DNA from 3 places in the Ancylobacter novellus DSM 506 genome. Region 1 is predicted to be linked to each of the others. Evidence: predicted binding sites of a transcription regulator. Region 1 holds the regulator's gene; each other region holds the start of a gene.

Region 1 (3,270 bases):
GCGCCTGTGATCGCGCCGGCCGGTCTGGCGTTGACGACCTGGCTCGACGGCACGCGGCACGCTATCGCCGCGCGCATCCGCGCCGCCTTGCCGGGCGAGGAGGGCGGGGTGGCGGTGGCGCTGGTCACCGGGCTGCGCGACGCGGTGGCGGAGCCGATCGAGGAGAGCATGCGCGTCGCCGGCTTGTCGCACATCCTCTCCATTTCCGGCCTGCACATGGCACTGGTTGCGACCACCGTGTTCTTCCTAGCTCGGGCCCTGCTGGCGCTGTTTCCCGATCTCGCGCTGCGCTATCCGATCAAGGCCTGGGCGGCGGTGCCGGCGGCGCTGTCGGCGACGTTCTATCTGCTGCTCTCCGGCGCCGAACTGGCCACCCAGCGCGCCTATGTGATGACGCTGATCGTGCTCGCCGGCATCGTGCTCGGCCGTCCGGCGCTCACCTTGCGCACGCTGGCGGTGGCGGCGCTTGCGGTGCTGGCGCTCACCCCTTGGGCGGTGCTCGATCCCGGCGCGCAGATGTCCTTCGCCGCCACGCTGGCGCTCATCGCCGCCTATGAGCGGTACGGCCATTTCGTGACCACGCCGCCGGGCACGGCGGAGGACGCCGTCTGGCTGCGTCGGCCGGCCCGCTATGTCGCGGCGCTGGTGCTGGCTTCGCTCGCCGCCGGTCTCGCCACCGCGCCCTATGCGGCGTTCCATTTCCAACGGCTGGCGCCGCTGAGCCTGATCGCCAACCTCGCCGCCATGCCGGCCGTCTCCTTCATCGTCATGCCCGCGGGCCTGGTCGGCGCGGTGCTGATGCCGTTCGGCTGGGACGATCGGGCCTGGCGGCTGATGGGCTGGGGCATCGACCTGATGCGCGACATCGCCGATTTCGTCGCACGTATCCCTGGAGCGGATCGCGGCGTATCCGCCATGCCGATGGCGAGCCTCGTGCTGCTCAGCCTCGCCTTGATGGCGCTCTGCCTCTCCCGCACGCGGCTGATCCTGCTGGCTCCGGTGCTTGCCATCCTCGCGCTGTGGATCGCCGCGCGCGAGCCGCGGCCCGACCTATTCGTCGATGGCGAAGCGCGCACCGTCGCCGTGCGTGGGCCGGACGGCGCGCTCGCCGTCATGGGTGACCGCACGAGCGGTCTTGCCGACCGCTTCGCGGTGGAGCAGTGGCTGAGCGCCGACGGCGACCGCGCGCGCGCCGGCTCGAAAGAGCTGATACAGGCGGCTGCCTGCGATCCGCTCGGCTGCACACTGCCGCTCGTCGGCGGCGCGCTCGTTGCCCTGTCGCGGCATCCGGATTCGCTGGAGGACGATTGCCGCCTTGCCCGCGTGCTGGTGACGCCCTTCACGGCGCCTTCCGAATGCGCGGCGACGGTCATCCATCTCGATCCGCGCAAGGCGGGCGGCGGGGTGGCCGGCTATCGGACGGAGGAGGGCGAACTGCGGCTCGTCTCGGCCAACGCGCCCTATGGCGGCCGGCCCTGGCAGGCTGCCCCGCCGCGAGTTGCGACGACCAATGCTGCCGCGAGACTGCAGCCCATCACCGGCGCGGCTCAAGCCGGCAAACCGGCCGTCGCGCGCGCAACGGCAAGGTCGCGCGATCCGCTCGACGACATGGTTGGCGAAAGTGCCTCGGAGCGGCCGGCGAACGCTCCTCAGTAGCGCCGGAACAGGCCGACCAGCTTGCCCTGGATGCGCACGCGGTCGGGGCCGAAGATGCGGGTCTCATAGGCCGGGTTCGCCGCCTCCAGCGCCACCGAGGCGCCCTTGCGGCGCAGGCGCTTGAGAGTGGCTTCCTCGTCGTCGATCAGCGCCACCACGATCTCGCCGGTGTTGGCGGAATCAGTCTTGCGGATCAGCGCCAGGTCGCCGTCGAGGATACCGGCCTCGACCATGGAATCGCCGCGCACTTCCAGCGCGAAATGCTCGCCGCCAGCCAGCATTTCCGGCGGCATGCTGATGGTGTGGTCGCGCGACTGGATGGCCGAGATCGGCGTGCCGGCGGCGATGCGGCCCATGACAGGGATCGGCACCGAGCGGCGCACATCCTCGCTGTCTTCGGAGGGGCGCACGCGGCCGAGATTGCCCTCGATGACGTTGGGGGCGAAGGGGCGAGCGGCAGGCTTGGGCGGCTGCGCGTCCTCGGGGAGGCGGATCACCTCCAGCGCCCGCGCCCGGTTCGGCAGGCGGCGGATGAAGCCGCGCTCCTCCAGCGCCGTGATCAGCCGGTGGATGCCGGACTTCGACCTGAGGTCGAGCGCCTCCTTCATCTCCTCGAAGGAAGGCGGCACGCCGTCCTTCTGCAGACGCTCGTTGATGAACAGGAGCAGCTCATGCTGTTTGCGGGTGAGCATCCTGAGAATCCCGTCTGGCCGGCGTCGCCGGAATGAAACAAATCGCGAACAAAGACTATACGTTCTTATTGTGTTCCACAATGGGTAAAGGGATCGCTAAACGCGTGTAAAAGCGGTGAAATCGGCCATTGAGCGGCTGAATTCGCCCGGCGAGCGCCTCTTTGGCCTCCAAACAGGGGCGCCGGGGCCGAATCAGATCGTCTGCGCGTATTGCTCGTAGGCGTCGTGGACGATGGCGATATGGCTGCGCATGGCCGCAGCGGCGCCGTCGCGGTCGCCGCGCAGGATCGCCGTCACCACCTGATCGTGCTCGGTGTGGGAGAGGGCGAGGCGCCCGAGCGCGCGGAACTGCGCCCGGCGGAAGGGCGAGAGCCGCCGGCGCGTGCCGATCGTGATCTCGATCAGGTACTCGTTGTGGCTGCCGGCATAGATCGAGTTGTGGAACTGTTCGTTCGCCTCGCGATAGGCGGTGAACTCGCCCTGCCGCATGAAGTCGCTCATGTCGGCGTGCAGCTGTTCGAGCTGGCGGCGCTCCGGCGGCGTCATGTTGAGTGCGGAGAGGCCGGCGCAGAGCGCCTCGAGTTCGGCCATCACGTCGAACATGTTCTGCAGCCGCTCGACGCTCGGACGGGCCACCACCGCGCCGCGATGCGGACGGGCGTCGACCAGGCCGGAGGCGGTGAGCTCGCGCAGCGCCTCGCGGACCGGCGTGCGCGACACGCCGAAGCGGGCGGCGAGCGCAGTCTCGTCCAGCGCAGTGCCCGGTGGCAGCGTGCCGCGGGTGATCTCGTCGGCGAGTTGAATGCGCAACTCCTCCGCGCGCGTCACGCGGCCCCGCCGGCCGGCGCCGGCGGGCGGTTCGAGCGGGAAGCGGACAGGCAGCACGGACATGCGCGAACTGACGACCTGGAGACGGCCGAAA
Region 2 (3,270 bases), 1.3 Mb from region 1:
AAGATAGACGGGCGAGGCATAGACGCCGTAACGCTGCGGCGGGCCGAGCGGCACGGCGATCATGTCCTGCGCCAGGCTCTCGCCATAGCGCGCGCCGGCGTCGAAGCCGCCCTCGACCACATCGACGAAACGCTCGTCTATGTGCACCTCCACCGTCAGCTCCGGATAGGCGGCGAGGAAGTCCGGGAGCAAGGGCGCCAGCGCGCCGCGGGCCACGGGCGTCGGCACGTTGAGCCGCAGCGTGCCAATCGGGGTGTCGCGGAAATGATTGACCTCGTCGAGCGCCTCGCCGACGTCCGAAAGCGCCGGCACCAGCCGGTCGAACAGCCGGCGGCCGGCCTCGGTCAGCGTCACGCTTCGGGTCGTCCGGTTCATCAGCCGGACGCCGAGCTGCTCCTCCAGCCGGCGCATCGCCTCGCTCAACGTGGAAGCCGAAACCCCGCGCTCCTTGGCCGACTGACGGAAGCTGCGCTGGCGGGCCACGGCGACGAAGGCGTCGAGCAGCGAGAGGTCGGGCTTGGCCATTGTGCGGAAATCCGAACGGTCCATTTGGGAATGGCCATATTATCGAACAGGAACTTTGGCGCCATATCTCGCTTCATCCCGCCGGCCATGCTCCGGCGCCAGCGCAATGGAGAACCGCCATGACCAGTCTTTCGCGCACCCGCCTCGGCGCCACCGGCCCGGAGACCTCTGTCCTCGGCCTCGGCGCCATGGGCATGTCCGGCATGTACGGCCCGTCCGATCGCGAGGAGAGCCTCGCCACGCTGCATGCTGCGCTCAAGGCCGGCATGACGCTGATCGACACCGGCGACTTCTACGGCATGGGCCACAACGAGATACTGATCGGCGACGCGCTGGCTGGCGTGCCGCGCCAGGCCTACCAGCTCAGCGTCAAGTTCGGTGCGCTGCGCGACCCGGCCGGCGGCTGGGGCGGCTATGATCTGCGCCCGGCGGCGATCCGCAACGCGCTCGCCCAGTCGCTGCAGAAGCTACGGGTCGACTACATCGACATCTACCGCCCTTCGCGCCTGCCGGCCGGCTCCGACGTCGAGGAGGTGATCGGCACGCTCGCCGAGATGGTGAAGGCCGGCTATGTCCGGCACATCGGCCTCTCGGAAGTGGGCGCCGACACCATCCGCCGCGCGAGCGCCGTGCACCCGATCAGCGACCTGCAGATCGAATATTCGCTGATCTCACGCGGGCCGGAGGACGAGATATTCCCGGTGCTGCGCGAGCTCGGCATCGGCATGACCGCCTATGGCGTGCTCTCGCGCGGGCTGATCAGCGGCCATTTCAGTGGCACGCAGGCGCAGGGCGACTTCCGCGCCATGAGCCCGCGCTTCCAGGGCGAGAATGTCGAGGCCAACCTCGCGCTCGTCGAGGCGCTGCGGCAGGTGGCGAGCGCGCGCGGCATCTCGGTGGCGCAGACGGCGATCGCCTGGGTGGCCGCACAGGGCGTGAAGAACGGCATCGATATCGTGCCCCTCGTCGGCGCCCGCCGCCGCGACCGGCTCACCGAGGCGCTCGGCGCGGCGCAGGTGCAGCTAACGCCGGACGACCTTGCGGCCATCGAGCGCGCGGTGCCGAAGGGCGCGGCCGCCGGCGAGCGTTACCCGTCCTTCGCCATGGCTGACCTCGACAGCGAGAAGAAGGGGTGAGACTGCACACGTCCGCTATCGGCTGGCACCTCAGAGCCTGACCTGTAATCGCGACCGGGATGCTTGGAGGCTCGTCATGGCCGGGCTTGGCCCGGCCATCCACGCCTACGGTACGGCTTGGAGCGCCCGGCAGGTCGTGGATCCCCGGGCCAAGCCCGGGGATGACGGTGTGAGGGCGGCGCTGTCGTTCCGAGGAGGCGATTTCCGTCAGCCCGATCCCTTCACCCCTCGTTAACCATGTTCGCCCTCCGCCCCGATGTCGGGGTGGATCGGGGCGGTGCGGCCTAGGCGTTCGTCCTTTGTTCGGGTACGCACTGTACCCATGGCGCCGTCTCCGATTCGCATCGTCGGGCTCGATCCCGGCCTCCGCCGCACCGGCTGGGGGGTGATCGAGGCCATCGGCACGAAGCTGTCCTTCATCGCCTGCGGCACCGTGCTGCCGCCCGAGGACGATGATCTCGCCGCGCGGCTGGCCTATCTCCACACCGAGCTGGTCCGCGTGATCAGCGTCCATGCGCCGGACGAGGCGGCGGTGGAGGAGACCTTCGTCAACATGAACCCGGCCTCGACGCTGAAGCTCGGCCAGGCGCGCGGCGTGGTGATGCTCACCCCGGCGCTGGCGGGCGTGCCGGTCTCCGAATATGCGGCGCTGCTGGTGAAGAAGACCGTGGTCGGCGCCGGCCGCGCCGACAAGGCGCAGATCCGCATGATGATCAAGGTGCTGCTGCCCAAGGCGGACTTCACCACCGACGACGCGGCGGATGCGCTTGCGGTCGCGGTCACCCACGCCCAGCATCGCTGCATGGCGCAGGTGAAGGCGAGATTCGCGGAGAAGGTGGCGCTCAAGGTGGCGGCGCGATGATCGGCAAGCTCAAGGGCATCGTCGATAGCTACGTTGAGGACCATGTGATCCTCGACGTGCACGGCGTCGGCTATCTCGTGCACTGCTCCGCCCGCACGCTCCAGCAGTTGCCATCGCCCGGCGAGGCGGCGACGCTGTTCATCGAGACCTTCGTGCGCGAGGACATGATCCGCCTCTACGGTTTCGCCAGCCCGGCGGAGAAGGCGTGGTTCACCCTCTTGCAGAATGTGCAGGGCGTCGGCGCCAAGGTGGCGCTTTCCGTACTCTCCGTGCTCTCGCCCTCCGAGCTGGCCAACGCCGTGGCGCTGGGCGACCGGGCCATGGTGGCGCGCGCCAACGGCGTCGGTCCGAAGGTTGCCGCCCGCATCGTCGCCGAATTGAAGGACAAGGCGCCGGGCTTCGCCGACATCGATCCGGCGGTGGCGGGGCTCGCCGCGCAGATCGAGGAGCGCCATGCGCCCGCGCCGGTGGCGGATGCGGTCTCGGCGCTGGTCAATCTCGGCTATGCGCAGATTCAGGCCAGCGCGGCGGTGGCTGCCGCCATGCGCGAGGCGGGGGAGGGGGCGGATGCCGCCCGGCTGATCCGCCTCGGCCTGAAGGAGCTGGCGCGGTGAGCGGTTCACACTCCGCTTCGTCCGGCGTCGTCTGGCCGTGGCCGTCGCGCATCCCGCCGATCATCCTCGCCTATGGCGGAAGCGTGCTTGCCGCACTGGCCTTCGAGCGCTTCTTGCACAGCGCGATGTCGGC
Region 3 (3,270 bases), 2.0 Mb from region 1:
GTTCTATTGCCCGCGCGACCAGAAGGTCTATCTCGACCTCTCCTTCTTCGACGAGATGAAACGCCGCTTCCGCGCGCCGGGCGACTTTGCCGCCGCCTATGTCATCGCCCATGAGGTCGGCCATCACGTCGAGAACCAGATCGGCATCCTGCCGCAGGTGCAGCAGCGCCAGCGTCAGGCCTCGCAGGCCGAGGCGAATGCGCTCTCGGTGCGCGTCGAGCTGATGGCCGACTGCCTCGCCGGCGTGTGGGCTTATCACGCCAACGAGCAGTGGCGCATCCTCGAGGAGGGCGACATCGAGGAGGCGCTGAACGCCGCCAGCGCCATCGGCGATGATCGGCTGCAGAAGCAGGCGCAGGGCTATGCGGTGCCGGACAGCTTCACCCATGGCAGCTCGGCGCAACGGGTGAAGTGGTTCAAGCAGGGGTTGAAATCCGGCTCCATGAAGCAGTGCAACACCTTCCAGGGCAACATCTGATGATCGCCGAGACACCCTTCGTGCCGCTCGCCATCGCGGTGTTGACCATCTCCGACACGCGCAGCTTCGCCGACGACCGCTCGGGCACCACGCTGGTCGAGCGAGTGGAGAAGGCCGGCCATCGGCTCGCCGACCGCGCCATCGTGCCGGACGACGTCGAGGCGATCCGCGCCCGCGTCTCCGGCTGGATCGCCGATCCGGCGGTCGATGTCGTCATCACCACCGGTGGCACCGGCTTCACCGGCCGTGACGTGACCCCTGAAGCCATCGAGCCGCTGTTCGAGAAGCGCATGGAAGGCTTCTCGACCGTGTTCCACATGGTGTCGTTCGGCAAGATCGGCACCTCGACGCTGCAGAGCCGTGCCACCGCCGGGGTGGCGAACTCGACCTACATCTTCTGCCTGCCGGGCTCGCCCGGCGCCTGCCGCGACGGCTGGGACGAGATCCTCGTCCACCAGCTCGACATACGCCACAAGCCCTGCAATTTCGTCGAGATCCTGCCCCGGCTCGACGAGCACCTGAAGCGCGGCAAGCTGCGCGTGCCGGCTGGGACGTCAGCCTGAGCGGTCAGCCGTCCGGCAGCAATATCTGCGAGCGCAGCAGCACCAGCCGGTTGCGCCCGACGCAGCCCAGCAGGCGCCGGGACGTGTTCGCCCCGGCTTCGTGGCCGCCGATCGCCTCGTAGAAGCGCCGGTGGATGAGCAACCCCTGCTCGGGCCGTGGCCTGCCGGTGACGGCATGGCGCAGCACCGCCGCCGCTTCCCTGATGCGGGGCGAGACGCCGAAGCCATCCAGCGCCAGCCGGAAGGTCGCCGCTCTCGCATCGGTCACGCCGGTGCGCTCGATCTGGTCGGTGAAGTTGCGCACCTCGCGCGTCCAGCCGTCTTGCAGCAGGCCTTTCGGCTCGAGGAAGAACAGCCAGGGTGCGCGCGCCGCCTGCGCGCCCATGCGCAGCCGCTCGCCCTCGTCGGCAGGGCCGGCCACATATTCGCACCCCGCCGCGTCCGCTATCTCCGCGACCTCCGGCGAGCCGCCCGAATCGACCAGCACCACCTCGCGCACGATGCCGGCGGCGGCGCCGGGCACCAGCGCCGCCAGCGTCGGGATCAGCAGCTTGGCCGGTTCCTGCGTGGGTATGACGACCGAGATCACGCGCCCAGCCACCCCTTCGACGATCTTGGCTTGGAGAAGGCCCGCAGGCCTGACGGATGCAGCATTTTCCTGCCTATCGCAGCGTTTTGCGCGCGTATAGCCCGACCGTCACAATTCGCTGGATGTTCTTGATATGTTCTCATTGGTGGAGTAGGAATCCGCCCATGGAACGCCGATCGCCCGAACTTCCCCGCGCCGCTGGCGCGCCGCCGGTCTCCCGGCCCGCTCCCAAGCATGTGGGGCGGCTGGCGGAGGAACGGCGCGTGCGCCGGGACGAGGAGCACCGTGCTGCCGCCCGCGACCTCTCGACCCTGTCGGACATGGATGCGGTGCCACCCGCGCCGAAGCCGGACTGGCTGGTGGAGGAGGAACGCCGGCGCGGTCGCGGCGCGCTCTCCAATGCCGCCGGGCGTTTCGAGCCGGGCGCGCGCGAGGCGTTCGACGATGGCTGGCAGTCGCTCGACAACCTTCCGCCCTTCCGCACCAGCGTCACGGTGGAGAAGCCGCGCACCATCATCAACCGCAACGATTCGCCCGATGTCGGCTTCGACCGCTCGATCAACCCCTATCGCGGCTGCGAGCATGGCTGCATCTACTGCTTCGCGCGGCCGACCCACGCCTATCAGGGCCTTTCCGCCGGGCTCGATTTCGAGACCAAGCTTTTCGCCAAGCCGGACGCGCCGGAGCTCCTGGTGAAGGAGCTCTCTAAGCCCGGCTATGAGCCGCGCACCATCGCGCTCGGCATCAACACCGACGCCTATCAGCCGATCGAGCGCGAATGGCGGCTGACCCGGCGCATCCTCGAAGTGCTGCGTGACTTCGGCCACCCCGTCGGCATCGTCACCAAGTCGGCACTGGTGCTGCGCGATCTCGACATCATCGCCCCCATGGCCGAGCGTGGGCTGATCAAGGTCGCGCTCTCGGTCACCTCGCTCGACCACAAGCTCGCCCGCATCATGGAACCGCGCGCCACGACGCCGCAGCGCCGCATCGACACCATCCGCCAACTTTCGGAAGCGGGCGTGCCGGTGGCGGTGCTGGTGGCCCCCGTCATTCCCGCCGTCACCGACGCCGAGATGGAGCGCATCCTCGATGCCGCCGCTGCCGCCGGGGCGAAGGAGGCCGGCTATGTGATGCTGCGCGTGCCGCTGGAGATCCGCGACCTGTTCAAGGAATGGCTGCTCGCGCATTTCCCCGACCGCTATCGTCACGTAACATCGCTGCTGAAGGAGCTGCATGGCGGCAAGGAATATGATTCCACCTTCGGCCACCGCATGACCGGCTCGGGGCCCTATGCCTGGACCATGGCGCGGCGCTTCGAGATCGCCGTCGAGCGGCTCGGCCTCAACCGCCGCCATACGAAGCTGACCACCCGTCATTTCAGCCGCCCACCGAAGCGGGGCGAGCAATTGTCGCTGTTCGGGGAGGAAACATGAGCGCCACGACCATGGAAGACCCGGCGAAGGGACCGGAGGCGGAGCCTCAAGATGCGGTCGAACACGAGGAGAGGAGCGGCAAGGTGGCCGCCTTCCGCAGGCGCGCCATGCCGCCGCTGCGCCTCTCGCTCGTCACGCTAGGCGTCACCGACCTCAAGCGCGCCATCGCCTTCTACGAGGCGCTGGGGCTGGAGCGGAAGGTGA

What was found. The regulator LexA, encoded in region 1, represses DNA repair genes until DNA is damaged. The targets are predictions, from matches to a motif close to TGTTCNNNNTGTGTTCNG.
Region 2: a site for LexA is predicted at 1,951-1,968, ahead of ruvC (crossover junction endodeoxyribonuclease RuvC). Genes of this name have one in related genera too.
Region 3: a site for LexA is predicted at 1,754-1,771, ahead of SNOV_RS21965 (PA0069 family radical SAM protein). Genes of this name have one in related genera too.

Annotation. Positions count from the first base shown of each region.
Region 1 covers NC_014217.1:1,901,910-1,905,179, reverse strand. The annotation lists gene SNOV_RS09125 (ComEC/Rec2 family competence protein) at 1-1,656, shown strand, start outside; gene lexA (transcriptional repressor LexA) at 1,650-2,348, opposite strand; gene SNOV_RS09115 (GntR family transcriptional regulator) at 2,541-3,239, opposite strand.
Region 2 covers NC_014217.1:3,186,887-3,190,156, reverse strand. The annotation lists gene SNOV_RS15135 (LysR family transcriptional regulator) at 1-525, opposite strand, end outside; gene SNOV_RS15130 (aldo/keto reductase) at 645-1,661, shown strand; gene ruvC (crossover junction endodeoxyribonuclease RuvC) at 1,984-2,523, shown strand; gene ruvA (Holliday junction branch migration protein RuvA) at 2,520-3,137, shown strand; gene SNOV_RS15115 (hypothetical protein) at 3,134-3,270, shown strand, end outside.
Region 3 covers NC_014217.1:4,664,947-4,668,216, forward strand. The annotation lists gene ypfJ (KPN_02809 family neutral zinc metallopeptidase) at 1-478, shown strand, start outside; gene moaB (molybdenum cofactor biosynthesis protein B) at 478-1,041, shown strand; gene SNOV_RS21960 (glycosyltransferase family protein) at 1,046-1,630, opposite strand; gene SNOV_RS21965 (PA0069 family radical SAM protein) at 1,951-3,066, shown strand; gene SNOV_RS21970 (VOC family protein) at 3,063-3,270, shown strand, end outside.